DNA from 3 places in the Sphingobium sp. B11D3D genome. Region 2 is predicted to be linked to each of the others. Evidence: predicted binding sites of a transcription regulator. Region 2 holds the regulator's gene; each other region holds the start of a gene.
The links. The regulator LexA, encoded in region 2, represses DNA repair genes until DNA is damaged. The targets are predictions, from matches to a motif close to GTTCCNCNCTTGTTCT.

Region 1: the regulator LexA is predicted to act here: its motif matches at 2,227-2,242, upstream of M2334_RS13050 (ImuA family protein).
Region 3: the regulator LexA is predicted to act here: its motif matches at 3,215-3,230, upstream of uvrA (excinuclease ABC subunit UvrA).

What each region holds. Positions count from the first base shown of each region.
Region 1 covers NZ_JAOQOG010000001.1:2,758,798-2,763,845, reverse strand. Annotated here, with positions in the region: gene M2334_RS13055 (Y-family DNA polymerase) at 1-1,569, opposite strand, end outside; gene M2334_RS13050 (ImuA family protein) at 1,451-2,224, opposite strand; gene M2334_RS13045 (nuclear transport factor 2 family protein) at 2,475-2,963, shown strand; gene M2334_RS13040 (hypothetical protein) at 2,960-3,943, shown strand; gene M2334_RS13035 (hypothetical protein) at 3,947-4,906, shown strand; gene M2334_RS13030 (sulfatase) at 4,955-5,048, opposite strand, start outside.
Region 2 covers NZ_JAOQOG010000001.1:1,548,605-1,553,652, forward strand. Annotated here, with positions in the region: gene gltX (glutamate--tRNA ligase) at 1-1,001, opposite strand, end outside; gene M2334_RS07295 (ComEC/Rec2 family competence protein) at 1,094-3,187, shown strand; gene lexA (transcriptional repressor LexA) at 3,212-3,916, opposite strand; gene M2334_RS07305 (bestrophin family protein) at 4,036-4,932, opposite strand.
Region 3 covers NZ_JAOQOG010000001.1:2,811,254-2,816,301, reverse strand. Annotated here, with positions in the region: gene M2334_RS13305 (SIR2 family protein) at 1-190, shown strand, start outside; gene uvrA (excinuclease ABC subunit UvrA) at 199-3,207, opposite strand; gene M2334_RS13295 (hypothetical protein) at 3,408-3,770, shown strand; gene M2334_RS13290 (Crp/Fnr family transcriptional regulator) at 3,806-4,573, opposite strand; gene M2334_RS13285 (hypothetical protein) at 4,754-5,048, shown strand, end outside.

The DNA.
Region 1 (5,048 bases), 1.2 Mb from region 2:
GAACAGCCCGTGGAGATACCAGTTCGGATCGGGCTTTTCATCATAAAGCCCGTGGCGGAAGATCCAGTAGCGTCGCCCGCGCACGTCCTCGATCCGGTAATAGTCCCGCGTCAGCCCTGCCTTGCCGGGGGCTTCGCCGCCCTTGCGCCGCCACCATTCGGAGGCGATCCGCTCGGGGCCTTCGTAGAGCCGCACCTCGTGCAGCCTGCGTTTCCAGCGGAAGCGATGCGGCGGGCCGTCCGGCACTTGCGCGATCACCTCCACCGGCTGCGGCGGATCGAACAGGAACAGCGGCCGCAAGGGCGGCTCGCCCACCGGCGGCGTGGGCCATGGAAGGGGGGCGCGGGCATGGATCGCCGGCAAGGCAAGCTGCGCCTGTTCGGGAATATGGCTGTCCTGCGGCTCAAGGCGACACAGGCTGGCCGGCCCCAGGCGGGTGCTCAACCGGTCGATCAGATCGGCCAGCGCGCCGGCATCCTGCTCGCTGCCATCCAGAGCCGGCTGGCTGGTGCCGAGCGGCTCGGTGACGGGTAGGAACAAGGTGATGCGGTCATAGCCAAAGCCGGGGTCGAGCGGATCGGCCAGCGTCCCGATGCGCTCGTCGAACAGGCGCAACACCGGCGCCGGATCGCGCGTGGGCAGACCGGTCTCGATCGCCAGCCGATGGCGCGCCCCATCGCTGCGGAACAATGTCAGGACAAAGCGCCGGCCACCCAGTCCGCGCTCATCGAGTGTCCGGGCCGCCTCGCGCAGCAGATCGAGAAAACAGCCGGCGATGCTGGCCTGCAAGGCAACCGGCTCGGCAAAACGGCGCTCGAAATGGAGTGGCTCGGGCTGTGCGAGCGGATCGATCGGCGCCTGTTCCTCGCCCAGCAGGCGGCGCAAGGCAGTCACCGCGTCCGCCCCGAATCGCGCGGCGATGCTGGCGGCGGCCCGTGACGCCAGATCGCCGATGGTCTTCAGTCCGGCCCGGCGCAAGGCGAGCGTCGCCTCCTCGTCCAGCCCCAGCGCCAGCACGGGCAGTGCCCGCAGCGCCTCCCGCTCGCTGGTGACGGGCAGGCGGGCATGACGGGCCAGCGCCTGCGCGCCCTGCGCGGTAGAGGCTGTGGCCATGCGCACGCTCATGCCAATCGCGGCGAAGGCATCCTCGGCCTGCGCGGCCAGGCCTGCCTCGCCGCCGAACAGATGGTCGCTTCCCGCAATATCCAGCGTTATCCCATCGGGCGGGGCGAGGGTGACATGCGGTGACCAGGCGATGCAATGCCGGGCCAGCCGCTGCAGCCAGTGACGGTCGGCCTCTTCGTCCATGTCGGCCACGATGAGGTCGGGCTGCAGCGCGCGGGCATCGGCCAGCGTCTGGCCGGGTGAGATACCGAGTGCGCGGGCCTGCGCATCGACGGCGCACAGCCGCAATGCACCCTTGATCTTGGCGACGAGGACCAGCGGCCCGTCAGGCTGCCCGCCGGTCCCCGCGCTCTCGATCCCCTGTTGAATCCGCAGCCTTTCTGTGGGCAGGAGCGGAAACCACAGCGCCAGATAGCGCCGCTTCACGGAACAAGCGTCGGTCACGGTCCCACTCCAGCCGCCAGGAAAGGCCGCAAGGGCCGGAACGCTGGCGCAGCAAGGTCACATCGAAGGTCGGCAGTCCGGGCGCATTGCCCGGCAGCGCGAGCGAAGGTGCGGCGGCCACCTGCCAGCGGGTCTGTGCCGCGCTGGGCACGGGCGGCGCGTCCGGGCGCAGCAGCAGCAATGTCACGCCGGATTTCTCTGCCGCCAGAGTCAGGCGGCGGCTGGCGGTCAGGTCCAGTGCAGGCATCGAGCCCCAGCCTTCCACCACGACTGCGCTCAAGCCAGAGCAGCGCAAGGCATCCACGGCCGCGCGCAGCAGGTCCATGCTGTCCCTGACGGTGCCGATCAGCCCCAGGCCGGGGGCGCCGCCCAGTTCGGCCCAGCCATGGCCCTGCGCCACGCCGCCTTTTTGGCTCGCCTGTCTCTCGCGGAGCCACAGCACTTTGCCCTCGGCCTCGCTCAGACCCGTCGCCAGCGAGACGACGAAACCCGCCGCTGCGGCGACATCGTCCACCTCTGCGGCATAGACTTCATGCACCCGCCCGCGCGCCAGCCCGCCGCCCAGCAGCGTATCGATCGCGGCGATGCCGAACGCCTTTCGGGAGGGGGCATCCGGCATCGCGTGATCGCACAAAAGGGCAGGGGCGAGTCTCATATGTTCCTATTATGTTCCTATTCTGAGCAGGGTCAAGGGATCGTTCCGGCAGCTTGTCCGATCGCGACCCAAGCCACTGGAGTGGAACGATCATTGGCCCGCCAGCCTCCGTCAGAAGGTCACAAGGGCGGTTTCGCTCACCGGGCATTTCGCTTGACAAGGCGGCCCTGCAGGACGGAATAAACTACAACGACGTATCACGATTTATCCGCTGCATGCGGATGTGCGTCATGAGGGGGAGGTTACAGGGATGCGGTTCAGGTCAGCCGTCGGCAAAGCGCTCATGCTTGCCATGCTCGGATCGCTCGCCCAACCGGCTGTGGCGGCCGAAAATTGCCCGTCGCCCGGCATGACCAAGGCCGATTTCGAGCGCTATTTCCTCTGTTTCAATGCGCGCGATTATGCCTGCTTCACCAGCTATTACGACGCCGATGTCGTCCTCGTGAAAGGCGGGAAGTGGCCCGATCTCAAGGGGCGCGATGCCATCATCGCTTTCTATCGCGACGTCGATGCCCGTGGGCTGCAGGAGCATGTGACCCCGCACGCCATCGAGGTGCAACCGCAGGGCGCGACGGTCGATCTGGAAGCGCATTTTCAGGCCACCAGCGACTGGCCGGACTTTGGCTCACGGCCCTTGAAGGCGGGCGATGACTGGCGGTTGCGCGGCGTGCTGCTCTACGAGATTCCATGCGGCAAGATCACCCGCATCCGGCCCCGCCCGCGTCCCGTGCAGTCATGATCGCGCGTCCCATCCGGGGGCTGGCCGCGATGGCCGCGCTCCTGCTCGCCGCCCCGGCGATGGCTGCCGGACCTGCCGCCCCGGCGGCCTGTGACCGCACCTGCCTCACCGAGATCATGGACCAGTATCTGGCCGCCATGGTCGCGCGCGCGCCCGCTCGGGCGCCGGTGGCAGCGCAATATCGCGCGACGGAGGATGCGCAGGAGGTCCCTCTGGGCGCGGGCCTGTGGCAGACGGCGACCGGCCTTGGCACCTATCGCATCGACCTCGCCGATCCGGTGAGCGGCACCGTCGGCTATATCGGCGAGGTGCTGGAAGGGGAGGGCAAGGTCACCATCGCGCTGCGCCTCAAGGTGGCGGATCGCAAGATCACTGAGGTGGAGACGATTCTCGGGCGCGGGCGGGTGCCGGGATCATCGATCGAGCAGGCGCCGCGCGCGTCGTTCGCCAATATCGTTCCCCCCGCCGAGCGGCTGACCCGCCAGCAGATGATCGAGACGGCCAATGCCAATTTCGACGCGCTGCTCGCGGCCGACGGCTCCCTTTATGCGGAGGATTGCCAGCGGATCGAGAACCGCATGGCGATGAGCGGCAATGCGGAACTCAACTATCCCATCGGCACGATCCCCGGCGTGCCCAAGCCGCATTTCGGCAGCATGGGCTGCGGCCAGCAGATCAGCCTGCACCTCTTCGACCAGCTCGACGCGGTCGAGCCCCGCCGCTTCCTCCTGCTCGATGAGGAGAAGCAGCTCGTCTTCGGCGTCTATGTCATGCGCTGGTACAAGAACGGCCGGTGCAACGAGATCCCCGGCTATGGCACGATCTGCCATGACAAGCCCCGCCGGCCGGTCTCGCTGCTCAATGCGGAAATCCTCGGCGTGCGCGGCGGCAAGATTCACGAGGTCGAGGCGATCTTCAAATTCGCGCCTTATGAGGCCGACAGCGGCTGGCAGGGCGATCTGCGCGACGGAAAGGACTGACGGATGATCCGCTTTGCACGGCGTGCTATCGCCCTCGCGCTGCTGCTCTTCCCCGGCTTGCCGACGCTGGCACGGGAGGCCGCGCCGCCATGCGACCGCGCCTGCCTCTATGCGCATGTGGACCGCTATCTTGCCGCCGTCGAGCAGGGGACCCCCGCCGGTCTCGATCTCGCACCGGACTTTCGCGCCACCGAGAATGGCGCGCCGGTGGCGCCGGGCGAGGGGCTCTGGCAGACGACGGATGGCTATAGCAGCTACCAGGCACGGGCCGCCGATGTGTCCGCCGGGCAAGTCGCGGTGCTGGGGGAAGTGAAGGAGGCCGGCAAGACTGTCGGCTATGCCACGCGCCTCAAGATCGTCGCCGGGCGGATCGCGGAAGCCGAGACGGTGATCGGCCGGTCATTCGCGCCGCAGCATCCCTCCATGCCGACGGAGGTCAGAGCAGGCCTGCGCACCATCGTGCCCAAGCGCGAGCGCCTGTCCCGCGCCGAAATGATCGCACTGGCCGACCGGAACTTCGATAATATGCTGCGCAACAAAGGCGATCATTTCGCGCCGGATTGCCAGCGGATCGAAAACCGGATGCCGATGAGCGGCAATCCGCAACTGGCCTATCCCATCACGCCCATCCCCGGCAAACCGCTGCCGCATTTCGGCAGCATGAGCTGTCAGGCGCAGGTGGAAGCGCATCTGTTCGACACGCTCGATAAGGTCGAGCCGCGCCGCACTCTGGTGGTGGATGAGGAACAGCAGGTGCTGTTCGGCGTGTTTTCCCTGCGCTTCTACGGGCGGACCGAATGCAACGACATTCCGGGCTATGGTCGCACCTGCCCCGCCAAACTGCGAGGGCCGATGTCGCTGCTCAGCGGCGAGATGCTGGGCATGCGGGGCGGCAAGGTGCGCGAGGTCGAGCTGATCTTCACGCGCCTGCCTTATGAGGCCGGGCAGGGCTGGGCACCCTGAGCGGACGGGGCCGCAGGACACCCGAGCCTGCCTACCCCGCCACGCCCGTCAGCGCGGCTTGACGCTATTCTCCATCTTGGCGCCGAAGTGATCGGCCAGATCCTTGCCGGTGAAGCCATGGGTTGATGAATCCGGGTCGAGC
Region 2 (5,048 bases):
TCGGCGACGAGCAGAGCGAGGCGACCCTCATCGGCCTCGCGAATGTAATGGCCGTTCAGATTTTCGAGCTTCTTGAGGTCGAATCGAGACGGCGAGCGACCCACGCCGGGCAGATCGAACCATTCGACGGCTTGTTCGCGGCTGATGATCTCATCATCGCCATGGCCCCAGCCGAGTCGCAGCAGATAGTTGTTCACCGCCTCGGGCAGCATGCCCAGCTCGTCACGATAGGCATCGACGCCCATGGCGCCATGTCGCTTGGAGAGCTTGGCGCCATCCTGCCCGTGAATCAGCGGGATGTGCGCATAGACCGGCTCGGGCCAGCCCATCGCGCGAATGATGCCGAGCTGGCGGAAGGCGTTGTTGAGATGGTCATCGCCACGGATCACATGAGTGACCCCCATGTCGTGATCGTCCACAACGACGGCGAGCATATAGGTGGGCGTGCCGTCCGAGCGGAGCAGGATCATGTCGTCCAACTCGGCATTCTGCACGACCACACGGCCCTGCACGGCATCCTCGATGACGGTTTCGCCCTCGCGGGCCGCCTTCAGGCGAATGACATAGGGGGCATCGCCGCCCTCGGCTGGATCGCGGTCGCGCCAGCGCCCGTCGTAGCGCATCGGCTGACGTTCGGCGCGTTGCTGCTCGCGCAGGGCCGCCAGCTCCTCGGGCTTCGCGAAGCATTTATAGGCATGGCCGGCATCGAGCAGGGCGTTGGCGACTTCGGCATGGCGTGCCGCACGCGCGAACTGGAAGACCGGTTCATTATCGCCTGCAAGGCCCAGCCAGCTCAAGCCGTCGAAGATCGCCTCGATCGCGGATTCGGTCGAGCGGGCGCGGTCGGTATCCTCGACGCGCAGCAGGAACTTGCCGCCATGGTGACGGGCGAAAAGATAGTTGAACAGCGCCGTGCGTGCGCCGCCAATGTGGAGATATCCCGTAGGCGAGGGGGCAAAGCGGGTGACGACCGTGCCTGTTTGTTTCCGTCCTTCTGCCACGCTATGCCTGCTTTTCCCTTATGTCGCGGGTGGGTTTCCTAGTGAACGAGAATGCCCCTAGCACGCCTTTTCCGGCTCGACAAATACCGTTGTTGCGCCGCAGCAGTGTCTGGTTGGGACGGCTTCATGCGCGAGCGGAATCGGTGCTGGAGGCTGAGCGGGCGCAACTGCCATTGTGGGTGCCGATCCTGCTGGGCGCCGGGATTATCGCCTGGTTCACGCTGCCTGCGCCACCGCAGTGGATGGCGTGGATCGCCTTCTGGCTGGGCGCCGCCGCTGCCTTTGGCGCCGTGGGGCGCGGAGGGCGATTGCCTGCTGCGCTGGCCATCGGGGCGGTGCTGTTGGCGGCGGGCTGTCTGCTGATCTGGGCCAAAGCGCTGCTCGTGGCGCAGCCGCCACTTTCGCGCGCCGCGGTGGTGGAGATGGAGGCTCGAGTCCTCTCGGCAACGCCCTTGGCTGCCCGGGGACTGGTGCGGCTGGAGGTCGCGCCGCTGTCCCGCCCTGACCTGCCGGCGCGGGTCCGCATCAACGCGGCGCCCGATCAGATGGGCGAAGAGATTGCCGCTGGCGACCGCATTGCCCTACGCGCGCGGCTGATGCCGCCTGCACCGGCTGCCCTGCCGGGCGCTTATGATTTTGCGCGGGCGGCCTATTTTTCCGGCCTCGGCGCTACCGGGCGGGCACTCGGCAAAGTGCAGCGCATCGATGCGGCAACCGCTGGCGGGGATGCGCGCGCGACACTCGCCCACCACATCGCCGCGCGGTTGCCGGGGCCGGAAGGGACGATTGCGATCACGCTCGCCACGGGCAATCAGAACTGGATCAGCGAGGCGGATGCGGACGCGATGCGGCGCAGCGGGCTTGCCCATCTGCTCTCGATCAGTGGCTTGCACGTTTCCGCGCTGATCGGCGGCGTGATTCTCATCATGGTCAGTCTGCTTGCGCTGTCGCCGACCCTTGCGCTGCGCTGGCCGGTGCTGATGATCGCCGCCTGCGTGGGCGGCGCGGCGGGCATCGGATACACTGTGTTCACCGGGGCGCAGGTGCCGACGATCCGCTCCTGCATTGCCGCTCTGCTGGTGATCGCGGGCATGGCTCTGGGCCGCGAGGCAATCGGGCTGCGACTGATCGCGACCGGCGCGCTGATCGTGATGATCTTCTGGCCGGAGGCTGTCATCGGCCCCAGCTTTCAGATGAGCTTCATGGCCGTGACCGCCATCGTGGCGCTTTACGAATATCCGCCTGCACGGCGGCTGTTCGAGCGACGCGACGAGGGGCGGATAAAGCGCTGGACCCGCAGCCTCGGCGCCTTGCTGGCGACAGGTTTGCTGGTGGAACTGGTGCTGACGCCGATTGCCTTCGCTCATTTTCATCGCTCCGGCCTGCTGGGCGCTGCGGCCAATATGATTGCCATTCCGCTGACCAGTTTCGTGGTGATGCCGGCCGAAGTGCTCGCGCTGCTACTCGACGCTGTGGGGCTGGGGGCGCCGGTCTGGTGGGTTGTCGGCGTGGCGCTCAAGTTCCTGCTCTGGATTGCGCATACTGTCGCCAGTCAGCCCTTTGCCACGCTGTCGCTGCCCGTCTCCAGCGGACTGGCCTTTGCGCTCGCCATGATCGGCCTCTTGTGGCTGATGCTTTGGCACACGGCGCTGCGATGGTGGGGCCTGCCTCTGGCGGCGCTCGGCTTTTTCCTGACATTTCTAGCGCCGTCCGCCGATGTGCTGGTCACCGCCGATGGTCATCATGTGGCGGTGCGCCTGGGCGATGGGCGCATGGCGTTGTTGCGGAACCGAAGCGGGGATTATGTTCGTACCACTTTGGCCGAGGCCAGCGCCTATGACGGTGAGTTTGCGTCCCTGACGCAGGCGCCGGACACGCGATGCACGCGGGACATGTGCGCGATGACATTGCCGGGCCGTACCGGCCAGCCGCCGGTTCACCTGCTGATCAGTCGCTCGCGCCTGCTCGTTCCCTATCCCGAGTTGGTGGCCGCCTGCGCGCAGGCCGATCTTGTGATCGCTGACCGGCGCCTGCCGCCGGGATGTGTGCCGCGCTGGGCAAAGCTGGATCGGCCTGCGCTGAATGCCATGGGCGGTGCACTGATCCTGCTCGACAGTCGGGAGATCGTGCCGGGCCACGACCCGCGCAGCCGCCATCCCTGGATCGTGAGCACTAGTTCGCGCTAGAGCCGGCGTCCCATATCGCCCGCCTCAGTTATAGCGCCGCAAGAGCCCTGCGAGCCGGCCCTGAATGCGCACCTGCCGCGCCTCATAGGTTTGGGGCTCATGGTCGCGATTGGCAGGATCGAGCCGCACCTTGCGGCCGTCATGATGGAAATATTTGAGCGTCGCTTCATTCTCGTCGATGAGGGCCACGACGATCTGGCCATCGCGCGCCGTTTCGGTCCGCTGGATCAGCGCGAAGTCACCGTCAAAAATCCCTGCTTCGATCATCGAGTCACCGGAGACTTCTAGCGCGTAATGATCGCCGGCGCCCAGCAACGCGGCCGGGACCGGCAACATGGTGTCGCTCTCCATCGCCTCGATGGGAAGACCGGCAGCGATGCGCCCATGCAGCGGAATTTCGATCACGTCATTGGCGGCGATGGAGATCGTCCGCGCCGGCGCGGTGGCCGCCTTGCGCAGCGGGGTCACGTTGGTGGCCGCCGCCGGCTCTTCCGTCCGCTCCGCCACGGGCATACCATCGGGCAGTTTGAGGATTTCAAGCGCCCGCGCACGATTGGGCAGCCTGCGGATGAAGCCGCGCTCTTCCAGCGCGCTGATCAGCCGATGGATGCCGGACTTCGATTTGAGGTCCAGCGCCTCCTTCATCTCCTCGAAACTGGGCGAGACGCCACCCTGATCGAGATGCTGCTTGATGTAGCTGAGCAGTTGCTGTTGCTTGGCGGTCAACATGAGTGGTTCCCCAATATGGAACGGACGGAGAACGTTTAGGAAACGAATCGAGCCGCGTCAACACGGATCGGCCAAATATCTCAGGTTTCGGTGCGCTCTAGCCTTGCGCTAGCGAGCGATCAGGTCAGGATGTGCTGATCGGGCGCGATGGGTGCGGGGAGGTCGGTCGCGCCGAGGCGGGCGAGCATTTCGCGTTCCACCGTCCGCGTCATCGCATCGAGCGGCAAATCGTTGGGATCATAGCCGAACGGGTCTTCCAGCTGATCGCCCAAAGCATCCAGCCCGAAGAAGGTGTAGCTCGCCACCAGCACCGGAATGAGGGCCCACCAGCCCAGCGAACCAGCCAGGGCGAAGGGCAGCAACAGGCAGAAGACATAGGTCGTACGGTGGAGGATGAGCGAATAGGTGAACGGAACCGGCGTGCTGGCGATCCGTTCACAGGCCGCCTGCACATCGCTGAGCGCCTTGAGTTGGCCCTCGATGAGCGAGTGGTGGATGGGGTTGATCTGCCCGTCGGCTGCGAGGCGTAGGCAATGTGCGCCCATCTCATAAAGCACCGTGTCGGTCGGGTTCGGGGAGGTGCGCCATGGTCCATCGTTCACCCACCGGCCGATGGCGGCAGCCTCGTCGTGCTGACGCAGGCGGGCTGCAAGACCGTTGGTGAAGCCGCAGACGCCGCGGAGCAGCGGGGCGCGCTCCTCCTCAGGCAGCGAGGACGTGAGCCGTGCGAAGGAGCGGCTCGCGATGATCAGCGCACCCCACTGTTTGCGGCCCTCCCACCAGCGATCATAGCAGGCACTGTTGCGGAAGCTCATGAAGATAGAGAGCGACAGGCCGATCAGCGCGAATGGAATGCCGCTGATCTGCGCGAACAGCCCGGGCCAGGCGCGGGCCGCGAGAATGGCCGCGACACTGGCCACGGCGATGCCCGCCAGCCGATGCTGGATATGCGGCATGATCGTGCCGCGGTAGGCGAACAGCACTTCGAGCAAGCCAAGGCGGTTGCGAACGATCACGGGCGGACATCTCCTGCCAGGGCACGCGGCCACCGGACATGGGCCGGGCACCGGGCGCGCTCGCCATGCGGAGGATGCGCGCGCAGATCAAGGATTAAGTGGCCGCAAGGGGAAGC
Region 3 (5,048 bases), 1.3 Mb from region 2:
CGGCGCAAATAAGCTTATAGAAAAGGTAAAATCAGAAAAGGGATTAGACATAAAAGCTTCAGACAATAGATATCACTGCGCGGTGAAAGTTGGAAAAAAGGATAGCTCAATTTCCCGTAAATATTCTGATGCGCTTGTAGCGCTGCTAGGTAAGGTTCGAGATGGCCAAAAATATCAGGTGAAGCTGTGAATTGATTATCACTCCGCCGCCTCGCTCACCGCATTCTTCCCCAGCAACGGCGCCAGATACCGCCCCGTATAGCTCCGCTTCTCCTTCACCACTTGCTCCGGCGTGCCGGTCGCGACGATCTCGCCGCCCTTCACGCCGCCTTCCGGCCCCAGGTCGATGATCCAGTCGGCGGTCTTGATGACATCGAGATTATGCTCGATCACCACGACGCTGTTGCCCTGCTCGACGAGCGCGTGGAGCACTTCGAGCAGTTTGCGCACATCCTCGAAGTGGAGGCCGGTGGTGGGCTCATCGAGGATGTAGAGCGTGTTGCCGGTGGCGCGGCGGCTCAGCTCCTTGGCGAGCTTCACGCGCTGGGCCTCGCCGCCTGAGAGCGTCGTCGCCTGCTGGCCGACCTTCACATAGCCCAGGCCCACTTCCGCGAGCATGGCCATGCGGTCGCGGATCGGCGGCACGGCCTTGAAGAACTCGACGGCGTCTTCCACCGTCATGTCCAGCACGTCGGCGATGCTGTGGCCCTTGAACTTCACTTCCAGCGTCTCGCGATTGTAGCGTTTGCCGTGGCATTCCTCGCAGGTGACGTAGACGTCCGGCAGGAAGTGCATCTCGATCTTGATGACGCCATCGCCCTGGCAGGCCTCGCAGCGGCCGCCCTTCACGTTGAAGGAGAAGCGGCCGGGCTTGTAGCCGCGCGCCTGGCTTTCCGGCAGGCCGGCGAACCAGTCGCGGATGTTGGTGAAGGCGCCGGTATAGGTCGCCGGGTTGGAGCGCGGGGTGCGGCCGATGGGCGACTGATCGATGTCGATCACCTTGTCGAGATGCTCCAGCCCCTCGATCTTGTCATGCGCGCCGGCGATCACGCGGGCGCCATTCAGCGCGCGGGCGCTGGCGGCATAGAGCGTGTCGATGGTGAAGCTGGACTTGCCCGAGCCGGAGACGCCGGTGATGCAAGTGAAGGTGCCGAGCGGGATGGACGCGCTGACGCCCTTGAGATTGTTCGCGCGGGCATTCTTCACGGTCAGCTTCTTGCCGCTGCCCTTGCGGCGCTTGGCGGCGACGGGGATTTCCCGCGTGCCGTTGAGATAATCGGCGGTGAGCGAGCCTTGCGTCGCCAGCACATCGGCCAGCGTGCCCTGCGCGACGATCTCACCGCCATGCACGCCGGCGCCCGGCCCCATGTCCACGATATGGTCGGCGGCGCGGATCGCGTCCTCATCATGCTCCACGACGATGACGGTGTTGCCGAGATCGCGCAGGCGCTTGAGCGTCACCAGCAGCATGTCGTTGTCGCGCTGGTGGAGGCCGATGCTCGGCTCGTCCAGCACATAGAGCACGCCGGAGAGGCCCGAGCCGATCTGGCTGGCGAGGCGAATGCGCTGGCTCTCGCCGCCCGAGAGCGTGCCGCTGGTGCGGTCCAGATTGAGATAATCGAGCCCGACATTGTTGAGGAAGCCGAGCCGCTCGATAATCTCCTTGAGGATGGCCTTGGCGATCTGGTTCTGCTGGTCGGTCAGCTGCTGGGGCAGGGCGGTGAACCAGGCCAGCGCATCCACCACGCTCATGCGGGTGGGGGTGGCGATGTCCTGCATCGCGACCTTCACGGCCAGCGCCTCGGGCTTGAGGCGCGCGCCGCCGCAGGTCTCGCAGGGCTGCGCGGTCTGGAACTTGCCCAGCTCCTCGCGCATCCAGGCGCTGTCCGTCTGCAGCATCCGGCGGTTGAGGTTGCCGATCACGCCCTCGAACGGCTTGGAGACGCTGTAGCTCTTGCGCCCATCCTGGAAGGTGAGGGTGACCGGCTTGCCGCCCGTGCCGTGCAGGATGATGAGGCGCACCTCGCCCGGCAGTTCGCTCCACGGCGTCTCCAGGCTGAACCCGAAGGCCTTGGCGAGGGAGGCGAGCACCTGCATGTAATAAGGGCTCGGCGGATTGGACTTGGCCCAGGGCACGATCGCGCCCTTTTTGAGGGTCAGTGCCTCATTGGGGACAACGAGCTGCTCGTCAAACTCCAGCTTCTCGCCCAGGCCATCGCAGGCCGGGCAAGCGCCCTGCGGCGCGTTGAACGAGAACAGGCGCGGCTCGATCTCCTGAATGGTGAAGCCGCTGACCGGGCATGCGAATTTTTCGGAGAAGATGATGCGGTTGGCCGGGATGCCGGCGTTTTTCATGCCGGTCTTGCCTTTGGCACTGCCTCCGTTCGCATCGAGCGAAGTCGAGATGCCAGCAGCGTTCTCCTCTTGTGTCTCGACTTCGCTCGACACGAACGGGGAGGGCGTGCTGCCCAGTTCCGCCACCGTCCCCTCAGCCAAATCCACATAAGCCAGCCCCTCGGCCAGCTTGAGCGCCGTCTCGAAGCTCTCCGCCAGCCGCTGCGCCATATCCTCGCGGACCACCACGCGGTCCACCACCACCTCGATGTCGTGCTTGTACTTCTTGTCGAGCGCGGGGGCTTCCTCGATGGGGTAGAACTCGCCATCGATGCGCACGCGGGTGAAGCCGGCGCGCTGCCACTCGGCCAGCTCCTTGCGATACTCGCCCTTGCGGCCCCGCACGACCGGGGCGAGCAGATAGACCCGCGTCCCCTCCGGAAGCGCCAGCACGCGGTCGACCATCTGGCTCACCGTCTGCGCGCTGATCGGCAAGCCGGTGGCGGGGGAATAAGGCACGCCCACGCGCGCCCACAGCAGGCGCATATAGTCGTAGATCTCGGTCACGGTCGCGACCGTGGAACGCGGGTTGCGGCTCGTGGTCTTCTGCTCGATCGAGATGGCCGGCGAGAGGCCGTCGATATGCTCGACATCCGGCTTCTGCATCATCTCCAGGAACTGGCGCGCATAAGCAGAGAGGGACTCCACATAGCGCCGCTGGCCCTCGGCATAGATGGTGTCGAAGGCGAGGCTCGACTTGCCGCTGCCGGAGAGGCCCGTGATGACGACCAGCGCATCGCGCGGCAGATCCACGTCAATGCCCTTGAGATTGTGCTCGCGCGCGCCGCGCACCGAAATATGGGTAAGGCTCATGGGCGGTGTTCTATCTCTGTTCCTGAAGGGAATCCAGCGGCAAGGTTCAGCCAGAGGCACAGATAGGATCGCCCGAGGCCAGATGCGAGATGGCCCGACGGACATTCGCGCGATTGCACGTGCATCGAGTCTTGATCTTAATCATTGTACCAGCAGGCCGTGGCGTGGAATGCCCGGCCTGACAGACGACGGAGAACGACATGACCCTGGCACGTTACGCACGACTGGCGACCCTTGCAGGCACCATGATGGTCTCAGCCACCGTCGCGCTGGCGCAGGACACGCCGCAGGAGCAGGAAGAGCGGCGTGTGCTCCATGCCGAGCAGGCAAAGCTGGCTGCGCAGCAGATGAGCGATTTCGAGGCGCAGAAGAAGGCCATTGCCGACGAGCAGGCCGCGCGTGAACAGACCTATCGGGACGCGCTGGCGGCGCGGGATGCAGAAATCGCCGCGGAACAGGCGCAGGCCGCTGAGGCGCGGGCGAAGTGGGAAGCGGATGTCGCGGCCTGTCTGGCTGGCGACAAAACCAAATGCGCGCCGCTCCCGCCGAAGACCAGAAAGTAGGAGGCCATCTCCCGCGCGACAGCTCCTGGCAAACGTTAGGGGCTGACGTCGTGGACCAGGTGCTCAAGCTCGGCGGGGTCTGGATAGACGCCCGCCAGCACGTGATCGAAATGGGTGCGCACCATATCGTTGCATGAACAGGCGCGCTGACGCAGCCGATCCGCATCCAGCACCACGAGCGAGCCACGCCGGGTCTGGACGAGCCCGTCGGTCTTGAAGCTTTTGATCAGGCGGCTGGCATAGCTGCGCGCAATGCCCAGCAGGGACCCGAATTCCTCCTGCGTCATCATCACCTGATTGTTGCCGGTGCGATCGACAGCGGCCGTCAGCCATTTGGCCGCCCGCATCTCCAGGCTGTGGACCGCGTTACACGCGACCGACTGAAAAATCTGGGCGAGCAGACAGTCCGCATAGCGGCTGAGCAGATCGCGAATAGCGGGAGAACTCGCTTTCAGCGTCTCCAGCGTCGCAGAATCGAACCGGGCGAAATAGCCGCCATGCATCACGCAGGAGCGGGAATAGGCCGCGAGCCGCCCGCTGCTGACAATGCCGCCCACAGCCCCCTCACGGCCGACCATCGCGATCTCGACCGACGAGCCGTCGTCCATCAGCACGTGGAAAGTCGCGACCGCATCGCCAAGGGGGAAATAAGCGGCCACCACGGTATCGCCGGGGTCGTAAAGGGTCGTGCCCGTGGGTAGGCGCACGACGCGCGCCACTTTGGCCATCAGGGCCAGATCGGCAGGGTTCAGCGCTGCCACCAGATTGTTATGATCGATGCCGGGCGAGACGATGTCGTGCATGCGATGCATAACGATCAGCCCCCGCCGCAGTTCCCGTCTATGTTCAAAAGTGAACAGACATCCATCAACTCACCGCGCATAGAGGCACCGCAGAGCCGCGTTCATGATAGTAAACGGGCCGCAAAGGGTCAGTAACAGGGGCAGGCCGGCGCCTCTCGTTGAATGTTCGAGGAACCGGGGATGCTGAATGTTCTTTTGCTTGAAGATGAAATGCTTATCGCGCTCGACCTTGAGTTGACGTTGCGCGAATTGGGGGCGGATGAAGTCTATCCCGTCGCCACAGTAAGCCAGGCGATTACAGCTCTGGAAAGCGGCAATATCACCGGCGCGATCGTCGATTATAATCTGGGCGGCGAAACCTCGGAGCCGGTGCTGATGGAACTGGAGGCCCGCAAAATCCCGTTCGTGGTGATGAGCGGCTATCCGGACAGCAGCTATCTGGGCGATGGCACCAGGGATTGGCCGATGCTTCCCA